2 regions of the Kitasatospora sp. NPDC096077 genome follow, and region 1 is predicted to be linked to the other one. Evidence: riboswitches for the same ligand, from Rfam matches in the RefSeq annotation. Region 1 holds a riboswitch; the other holds the start of a gene.
The links. A riboswitch is a leader RNA that binds a small molecule or an ion and turns the genes downstream of it on or off. The one in region 1 is predicted to bind cobalamin.
Positions count from the first base shown of each region.

Region 2: linked by a shared signal. The riboswitch ahead of ABTZ03_RS41315 (CoA-acylating methylmalonate-semialdehyde dehydrogenase) and the one ahead of metE (5-methyltetrahydropteroyltriglutamate--homocysteine S-methyltransferase) in region 1 are both predicted to bind cobalamin.

Region 1 covers NZ_JBEOSV010000101.1:19,411-24,009, reverse strand. Annotated here, with positions in the region: partial or broken gene metE (5-methyltetrahydropteroyltriglutamate--homocysteine S-methyltransferase) at 1-1,940, opposite strand, end outside; cobalamin riboswitch at 2,100-2,344, opposite strand; gene nicT (Nickel transporter NicT) at 2,563-3,672, shown strand; gene ABTZ03_RS41695 (cupin domain-containing protein) at 3,755-4,156, opposite strand; partial or broken gene ABTZ03_RS41690 (MFS transporter) at 4,156-4,599, opposite strand, start outside.
Region 2 covers NZ_JBEOSV010000098.1:13,369-17,967, reverse strand. Annotated here, with positions in the region: gene ABTZ03_RS41330 (short-chain fatty acyl-CoA regulator family protein) at 1-692, shown strand, start outside; gene ABTZ03_RS41325 (hypothetical protein) at 781-1,554, shown strand; gene ABTZ03_RS41320 (YcnI family copper-binding membrane protein) at 1,646-2,416, shown strand; cobalamin riboswitch at 2,539-2,710, shown strand; gene ABTZ03_RS41315 (CoA-acylating methylmalonate-semialdehyde dehydrogenase) at 2,915-4,414, shown strand; gene ABTZ03_RS41310 (acyl-CoA dehydrogenase family protein) at 4,420-4,599, shown strand, end outside.

The DNA.
Region 1 (4,599 bases):
ACGCCGGAGGTGGCGAGCCGGAAGGACTCGGTGGCCCAGTCCAGGTAGGCCGGGCGGGCGTCGGCCCGCAGCGGCAGGGTCTCGCGCAGGGCCGGCTCGTCGACCTGGACGACCGCGGCGCCGGCCGCCTCCAGGTCGGCGACCTCGTCGCGCAGGGCGAGGGCGACCTGCCGGGCGGTCTCGCCGAGCGGCTGGTCGTCGCGGACGAAGGACCAGGCGAGCATGGTGACCGGGCCGGTGAGCATGCCCTTGACCGGGCGCTCGGTGAGGTCCTGGGCGTAGCGGAACCAGTCGACCGTCATCGGGTGCGGGCGGGAGATGTCCCCGGCCAGCACCGGCGGGCGCACATAGCGGGTGCCGTAGGACTGGACCCAGCCGTGCCGGGTGGCCAGGTAGCCGGTGAGCTGCTCGGCGAAGTACTGGACCATGTCGTTGCGCTCGGGCTCGCCGTGCACCAGGACGTCCAGGCCGGCCTTCTCCTGGAAGGCGATCACCTCGCGGACCTCGGCCTCCATCCGCTCCCGGTAGGCCGCACCGTCGATCCGGCCGGCCGTCAGGTCGGCGCGGGCCACCCGCAGCTCGGTGGTCTGCGGGAAGGAGCCGATGGTGGTGGTCGGCAGCAGCGGCAGGGCGAGCCGGGCGCGCTGGGCCTCGGCCCGCTGCGGGTAGGCCTGGGCGCGGCGGGCGTCGGCCTCGGTGACGGCGGCGGTGCGGGCGCGCACGGCCGGGTCGTGGGTGATCGGCGAGTTGGCGCGGGAGGCCAGGTCGGCGCGGTTGGCGGCGAGTTCGGCGGTGATCGCGCCGGTGCCCTCGCGCAGGCCGCGGGCCAGCAGCGCGACCTCGGCGGCCTTCTGCTTGGCGAAGGCGAGCCAGCGGGCGATCTGCGGGTCGATGTCGCGCTCGGCGGCGGCGTCGATCGGCACGTGCAGCAGGGAGCAGGACGGGGCGACGTCGACCCGGTCGGCGAGGCCGAGCAGGGTGGCCAGGGTGGCCAGCGACTTCTCCAGGTCGTTGATCCAGATGTTGCGCCCGTCGACGACGCCCGCGACCAGGCGCTTGCCGGGCAGGCCGCCGGCCGCGGCGAGGTCGTCCAGGTTGCCTGCGGCCGGGCCGGTGAAGTCCAGGGCCAGACCCTCGACGGGGGCCTTGGCGAGCACCGGCAGGGCGTCGCCGAGGCGGTCGAAGTAGCTCGCCACCAGCAGCTTGGGCCGGTCGGTGAGGGCGCCGAGCTCACGGTAGGCGCGGGCGGCGGCGTTGAGTTCGGCCGGGGTGCGGTCCTGCACCAGGGCGGGCTCGTCCAGCTGCACCCACTCGGCGCCGGCGGCCTTGAGCTCGGCCAGCAGCTGGGCGTAGACCGGCAGCAGCCGGTCCAGCAGGGTGATCGGCTGGAAGTCCTCGGCCACCCCGGGGGCGGGCTTGGCGAGCAGCAGGTAGGTGATCGGGCCGACCAGCACCGGCCGGGCGGTGTGCCCGAGCGCGAGCGCCTCGCGCAGTTCGCCGACCGGCTTGGCCGGGTTCGCCGCGAAGGCGGTGTCCGGGCCCAACTCCGGTACCAGGTAGTGGTAGTTGGTGTCGAACCACTTGGTCATCTCCAGCGGCGCGACGTCCTGGTTGCCGCGCGCCATCGCGAAGTAGCCGTCCAGCGGGTCGGCGTCGACCGCCTCCCGGTGCCGGGCCGGGACGGCGCCGACGGCCACCGAGGCGTCCAGCACGTGGTCGTAGAACGAGAAGTCACCGGTCGGCACCTCGCCGACGCCTGCCTCGGCAAGCGCGGCCCAGTTCTCCCGGCGCAGTTCGGCGGCGGTGGCCTGGAGCGCCTCGGCGGTGACCGCGCCCTTCCAGTACCCCTCGATCGCCTTCTTCAGTTCCCGGTTACGGCCCTGTCGGGGGTAGCCGTAAGCGGTCGCCACGGTCGCCGCGGCTGCGGACTTCGCTGTCAAGGGACTCTCCTTCGCGAGCCTGATTCCTCATGGTGCCCGGAGACGGCACGAAGGCGCGAAGGGGTGACGAACCGGACGGACCGCCCGTACGGGTACGGCTCCGCCTGGTATGTACGCCGACCCGCCCTCGAGGTCACCGGAAGGCCGCGCGCGAACACGGTCGCGCACGGACAGCGGGCAGGTCTTCGGACTCGCGGGCACGACCGTCCTCCGTGGAGACGGAGGTCGGACACCTACTGGCCGTCGCTTCCCAGACCCGTCCCGGGTCCAGTGCGTATGACGGCGGTCGTTCCCGCTCACCGCTGCGGGGCAGTCCCGGAATGGCCGATCGAACGGCTTCACCGGGTTCCCTCTTACGACGCCCCGCCTGGCGGACGGGGCGAACCAGCTGTACCGGCCACCCTAGAGGCAATCCCGCTGGGCCGGGCCAGAGAATCACTCAATCGTCCGCATGGTGAGACGACGTCACCCCGGCGGCGCTTCGTCCCCGAAGTCCCGGTTTTGCGTTATTGCAACCTTTTCGCAGCTGCGAACGCTTGTCGATGGAACGAGCGAGCCCCTACGGTGTTCCCCGCGTTCCCCGGGGGGCGCCCCCATCGAGGAGCTGGAAAGGCCTGCACGCATGACCCTCACCGAAGAACCGCCGTCATCCGCCCTGCCGCTGCCGCCCCGCTGGCAGCGCGGGGACACCGTCCGCACCGCCGCCCTGCTCGGCGTGATCATCGCGATGCACGTCGTCGCCTTCGGCATGCTGTTCGTGCTGATCGCCCCGAACCACTACACCATCGGCACCCAGACCTTCGGCGTCGGACTCGGCATCACCGCCTACACCCTCGGCATGCGGCACGCCTTCGACGCCGACCACATCGCCGCGATCGACAACACCACCCGCAAGTTGATGGCCGACGGCCAGCGGCCGGTGTCGGTCGGCTTCTGGTTCGCACTCGGCCACTCCACCATCGTGATGGCGATGGCCGCCCTGGTGGCCGGCGGCGCCCAGATCGTCGGCACCCTGGTGGACGACCAGTCCACCACCCACCAGTGGCTGGGCGTCATCGGCACCAGCGTCTCCGGCACCTTCCTCTACCTGATCGCCGCGCTCAACCTGTTCGCGCTCGCCGGGATCTACCGGGTCTACAAGGCCATGCGGGCCGGCCAGTTCGACGAGAAGCAGCTGGAGAAGCACCTCGACGAGCGCGGCTTCATGAACCGCATCCTCGGCCGGCTCACCAAGTCGATCCGCCGCCCCGGCCAGATGTACCCGGTCGGCGTGCTGTTCGGCCTCGGCTTCGACACCGCCACCGAGGTCGCCCTGATGGCCATGGCCGGCTCCGGCGCCGCCTCCGGCCTGCCCTGGTACGCGATCATCTGCCTGCCGCTGCTGTTCGCCTGCGGCATGAGCCTGTTCGACACCCTCGACGGCACCTTCATGAACTTCGCCTACCACTGGGCGTTCTCCAACCCGGTCCGCAAGGTCTACTACAACCTCACCATCACCGGGCTCTCCATCGCGGTCGCCTTCGTCATCGGCACCATCGAGCTGGTCAGCGTGCTGCACGAGAAGCTCGACCTCACCGACCCGGTCACCGGCTGGATCTCCGAGATCAGCCTGGACAACGTCGGCTACCTGCTGGTCGGCATGTTCGTGGTGGTCTGGGCCTGCGCCCTCGCCTACTGGCGCTTCAGCAACGTCGAGCAGCGCTGGGCCGCCCGGGTCGACGCCGACGGCTGACCCACGACGCGCACACGATGCGTACGGGCCCGGCGGACGTGCTGTCCGCCGGGCCCTCCGTTTCTCCCGCGGGTCTTCCCGGTCAGCGCCGTTCCAGCTTCGTCCCGCCGCGCAGGGTGATCGACATCAGGTCGCTGGGGGCGTCCAGCTCCAGCCGGTGCCAGCGGCCACGCGGGACGACGACGGCGCTGCCGGCCGGCAGCCGTACCGTCTCCTCCTCGGCGCCGTCCTCGACCGGGCGGAAGTACACCCGGACGCCGCCGGCCAGGCAGCAGACCGCCTCGTCCGCCGCCGGGTGCATCTCCCAGTGGTCGCCGTGGACGTCGGCGTCGGTCTCCACGTGGAAGGTGGCGACCTGCCAGGTGTCGGCGTCCCCGCCGCTCATCCGGCGTTCGGCGGCCCGGACGTCACCGTCGGGGCGGATCTGCAGCGCCGAGGCGAACAGGTCGACGGCGGTGATGGGGGTGATGGGGGTGGTGGTCATCAACGGGTTCCTTCCAGGAGGGGTTGCGCGGGAACGGTGGGACGGAGGGCCGGCGGTTCCGGCCGGCGGCGCGGCAGCACGGTGATCGCGACCACCGCCGCCAGGGCGAACAGCACCCCGCCGGCGGCCAGGCCGAGGGCGTACCCGTCGTCGAGGGCCGCCGGGTCGGTGGCCGACCCGGTGCGGTGGGCGGCGAGGGTGGCGAGCACCGCCAGGCCGACGCAGCCGCCGAGTTGGCGCGAGCTGCTGAGCAGTCCGGAGGCCGCACCGGCCTCGCGGGGGGCCACGCCGGTGGTCGCGGCGGCCGCGACCGGGGCCAGCACCAGTCCGGTGCCGAAGCTGGTGACCAGGGACGGGCCGAGGACGTCGGTGAGGAAGGTGCCGTCCGGGCCGATCAGGGCGAACCAGCCCAGGCCGACGGCCGCCAGGACGGCGCCGGGCAC
Region 2 (4,599 bases), on a different contig from region 1:
AGGACAGCCCGGAGGGTTCCGCGGCGCACTCGCTGACCCGGATCGGGCTGGCCAACTACTTCGCCGCCGCCCTGGTGCTGCCGTACGCCGCCTTCCACGCCGAGGCCGAGTCCGCCCGCTACGACATCGAGCACCTCGCCGACCACTTCGGCGTCGGCTACGAGACGGTCTGCCACCGGCTCAGCACCCTGCAGCGCGCCGGACTGCGCGGGGTGCCGTTCTCCTTCGTCCGGGTCGACCGGGCCGGGAACGTCTCCAAGCGGCAGTCCGCCACGCCCTTCCACTTCTCCCGCACCGGCGGCACCTGCCCGCTGTGGAACGTCTACGACGCCTTCGCCGCCCCGGGCCGGGTGCACGTCCAGGTCGCCGCCATGCCGGACGGCCGCCGCTACCTCTGGACGGCCCGCGCTGTCACCCGCGCACCCGGCGGCTGGGGTCGGCCCGGCAAGACCTTCGCCATCGGCCTGGGCTGCGAGCTCCGGCACGCGAATCGGCTGGTCTACTCCACCGGCCTGGACCTCGGCGACGAGGCCGCGGCCACCCCGATCGGCCTGGGCTGCAAGGTCTGCGAACGCCCCGCCTGCGCCCAGCGCTCGGCCCCGGCCATCGGCCGGCCGCTGGCGGTGGACGAGCACACCAGCACGTTCATCCCGTACTCGGTGCGGGGCGACCGGGAGCGCCGGGGATTCTGAGTCCTCCCTGAGTGCCAGGTGTCGGAATGGCCAAGAAACCGGGGAGCCCGGGAGGGCCGTAAGACGGGGGTGTCATGATGGCGCCGCCATGACCGATCCGGATCCCGAGTCCGCGCCGCCGGTGCGCGCCGCCGCCCTGGACCTTCGCGTGCTGCGGGCGCTGCCCTTCGCGACGGTCTGCGTCGTGCTGGCCGCCGCCGGGCACGTGCTCGCCTCCGGGGACCCGGTTCCGCCGGGGGCCCTGCTGCTCGGCTGGGCGCTGGTCGGGGCGGTCGCGGTGTCCGGTGCGCGCCGGGAGCGGTCGGCCCGGGCGATCACCGGCGGGCTGGCCGGCGGCCAGGCGGGCCTGCACGTGCTGTTCCACCTGGCCGAGGCCCCGCGCCGGGCCCCCGCGCGGGGCGGCACGGCCGACATGGTCGGCATGCCGGGGATGGCCGGCCATTCCGGTGCCGCGGTGTCCCATGCCGGCCATTCCGGTGCCGCGGTGTCGCACGCCGCGGTCGCGTCGGCCCACCTCGGTCTCTGGTGCCACCTGGCGTCGGCCGGGCTGAGCGCGCCGATGCTGCTGGCGCACGCCGTCGCGACGGTCGCCGCCGGCTGGTGGCTGCGCCGGGGCGAGGCGGCGGTGTGGGCGCTGGTCCGGCACACGGCCCGGACCGCCGCCGCGGCCGGGCGGGCCCGGGCGGCCCGGTTCCTCGGTGTGCCGGGCCTGTTCGCGGCGCTGCGGGACGGGCTGGACGGCCGCTCCGGGGCGGGTGCGCTCTGCCGGGCCACCGGTCCGGACCGCTCGGGCCGGGCCCGGTCGGGGGTGCTCCGGCACGTGGTGGTCAGGCGCGGTCCGCCGTGGTGTGCGGCCGGCTGACCGGGTTCCCCGGGGCCACGGCCGCCCGCCCCGACCCCTGACCGACCGCCGCACGCCGCGCGCGTGCCCTCCCCTGGAGAACACCCGACCCATGAGGACTTCCGCCGTGCTCCGCCTCGCCGCCGCCTCCGCCGTGGCGGCCGCGACCGTAGTGGCCGCCGCCACCACCGCCTCCGCGCACGTCATCGTGGACCCGTCCAGCGTCCCGAAGAACACCACCGACCAGACCTTCGCGTTCCGGGTGCCGAACGAGGACGACAACAACAGCACGGTCAAGGTGGAGATCGACTTCCCGACCGACCACCCGGTCCCGTCCGCCCTGGTCGCGCCGGTGCCGGGCTGGACCGACAAGATCACCACGACCAAGCTGGCCACCCCGATCCACACCGACGACGGTGACGTCACGGACGTGGTCTCGCAGATCGTCTGGACCGGCGGCCAGATCGCCCCCGGGCACTACCAGGACTTCACCGTCGAGTTCGGCGCCCTGCCCGAGGGCACCGACAAGGTGGTCTTCAAGGCCCTCCAGACGTACAGCGACGGCAATGTGGTGCGCTGGATCGAGGAGCCCCAGGCCGGCCAGCCGGAGCCGAAGAACCCGGCCCCGGTGCTCACCCTGACGGCGGCGACCGCCGACGACGGGGACTCCCCGAGCGCGGCACCCAGTGCCGCCGCGGGCGCCAAGCCGGCCCCGGCAGCTACCGGCGGCACCACCACCACGGCGGCCGCCGCGGCGAGCAGCAGTGACTCGACCGCCCGGGGCCTGGGCATCGCGGGCATCGTGGTCGGCGTGCTCGGCACTGCGGCGGGTCTGCTGCTCGGCCGCCGCGGCCGCGGCGGTGACGCGGGTACCTCGGCCTAAGGGCCTGTCGAAGGCCGGTGCGGGAGGCAGGTCCTCCCGCACCGGCCTTTCCGCTGCCGCGGCCCCTGTCGCCACCACCGGGTCGGCGGGGACCCTGGACTTACTAGGACGTCCAACTATATTCTCGGAGACAGGTCCGCGGTGTCAGGGAAGTCGGTGTGAATCCGGCACGGTCCCGCCACTGTGACCGGGGAGTTCGTCCTCACAACGACGGCCACTGGCAGCCAGCCGGGAAGGCCTGGGGGCGGGCGTGGATCCGGGAGTCAGGATACCGGCCGCGGGTGTTCCGTGTTTTCCACGAGGATGGAGACGACACGCATGACTCCGGGCCGCTGTTTCCGCTCCGCTGCCGTGCTTCCGACCGCCGGGGCCCATCGCCCCTGACGGTCCGTCAACCACCGCCCGCCGCACCGGCGTACGACCGTACGCCCGGCCCCGCGGCGACGGCGGTGGGTGCTCCATTCCTCCTCTCCCCACCCGTGATGAGAGAAGGAACCGATGGTCCGAGAACTGACCCACTTCATCGGCGGCAAGCGCGTCGCCGGCACGTCCGGCCGCTTCGGCGACGTCTTCGACCCCAACACCGGCCGGGTGCAGGCCCGGGTGCCGCTGGCCGACCGCGCCGAGGTCGAGGCGGTGATCGCCGACGCCGCCCAGGCGCAGCCCGAGTGGGCGGCCTGGAACCCGCAGAAGCGGGCCCGGGTGCTGCTGCGTTTCCTGCAGCTGGTCGACCGGGAGAAGGAGGAACTGGCCCGGCTGCTCTCCGCCGAGCACGGCAAGACCGTCGCCGACGCCCACGGGGACATCCAGCGCGGCCTGGAGGTCGTGGAGTTCGCCGCCGGGATCCCGCACCTGCTGAAGGGCGAGTTCTCCGACAACGCCGGCACCGGCATCGACGTCTACTCGATGCGCCAGCCGCTGGGCGTGGTCGCCGGCATCACGCCGTTCAACTTCCCGGCGATGATCCCGCTCTGGAAGGCCGCGCCCGCGCTGGCCTGCGGCAACGCCTTCGTGCTCAAGCCCTCCGAGCGGGACCCCTCGGTGCCGCTGCGCCTCGCCGAACTGTTCCTGGAGGCCGGGCTGCCGCCGGGCGTGCTCAACGTGGTCAACGGCGGCAAGGAGGCCGTGGACACCCTGCTGGAGGACCCGCGGGTGCAGGCGGTCGGCTTCGTCGGCTCCACCCCGATCGCCCAGTACGTGTACGCCACCGCGGCCGCGCACGGCAAGCGGGCGCAGTGCTTCGGCGGTGCCAAGAACCACATGATCGTGATGCCGGACGCCGACCTCGACCAGGCCGCCGACGCGCTGATCGGCGCCGGGTACGGCTCCGCGGGCGAGCGCTGCATGGCGATCTCGGTGGCCGTCCCGGTGGGGGAGGAGACCGCGGACGCCCTGGTGGCCAAGCTGGTCGAGCGGATCGGTGCGCTCAAGGTGGGCCGCTCGGACGACCCGGCGGCCGACTTCGGCCCGCTGGTCGGCGCGGACGCGGTCGAGCGGGTCCGCGGCTACCTGGAGATCGGTGTCCAGGAGGGCGCCGAACTGGTCGTGGACGGGCGGGACTTCCGGCTCGAAGGGCACGAGGACGGCTACTTCCTGGGCGCCTCGCTGTTCGACCGGGTGACGCCCGACATGCGGATCCACCGCGAGGAGATCTTCGGCCCGGTGCTCACCGTGGTCCGTGCCGCCGACTACGAGGAGGCGCTGCGGCTGCCCAGCGAGCACGAGTTCGGCAACGGCGTGGCCATCTACACCCGGGACGGCGACACCGCCCGGGACTTCGCCCGCCGGGTGAACACCGGCATGGTCGGCGTCAACGTGCCGATTCCGGTGCCGATCGCCTACCACACCTTCGGCGGCTGGAAGCGCTCCGCCTTCGGCGACCTCAACCAGCACGGACCGGACTCGATCCGCTTCTACACCCGTACCCGCACCGTCACCTCCCGCTGGCCCTCCGGGGTCAAGGAGGGGGCGAGCTTCACCATGCCGACGATGGGGTGAACACCGTGCACGCAAGCGATTTGACGGAGGATCAGGTGGCGATCGCGGAGGCCGTGCAGGCCTTCGCCGCCGAACACCTGGCCCCGCACGCGGTGGAGTGGGACCAGGCCAAGCACTTCCCGGTGGACGTGCTGCGCAAGGCCGCCGACCTCGGTCTCGCCGGGGTGTACGTCCGCGAGGACGCC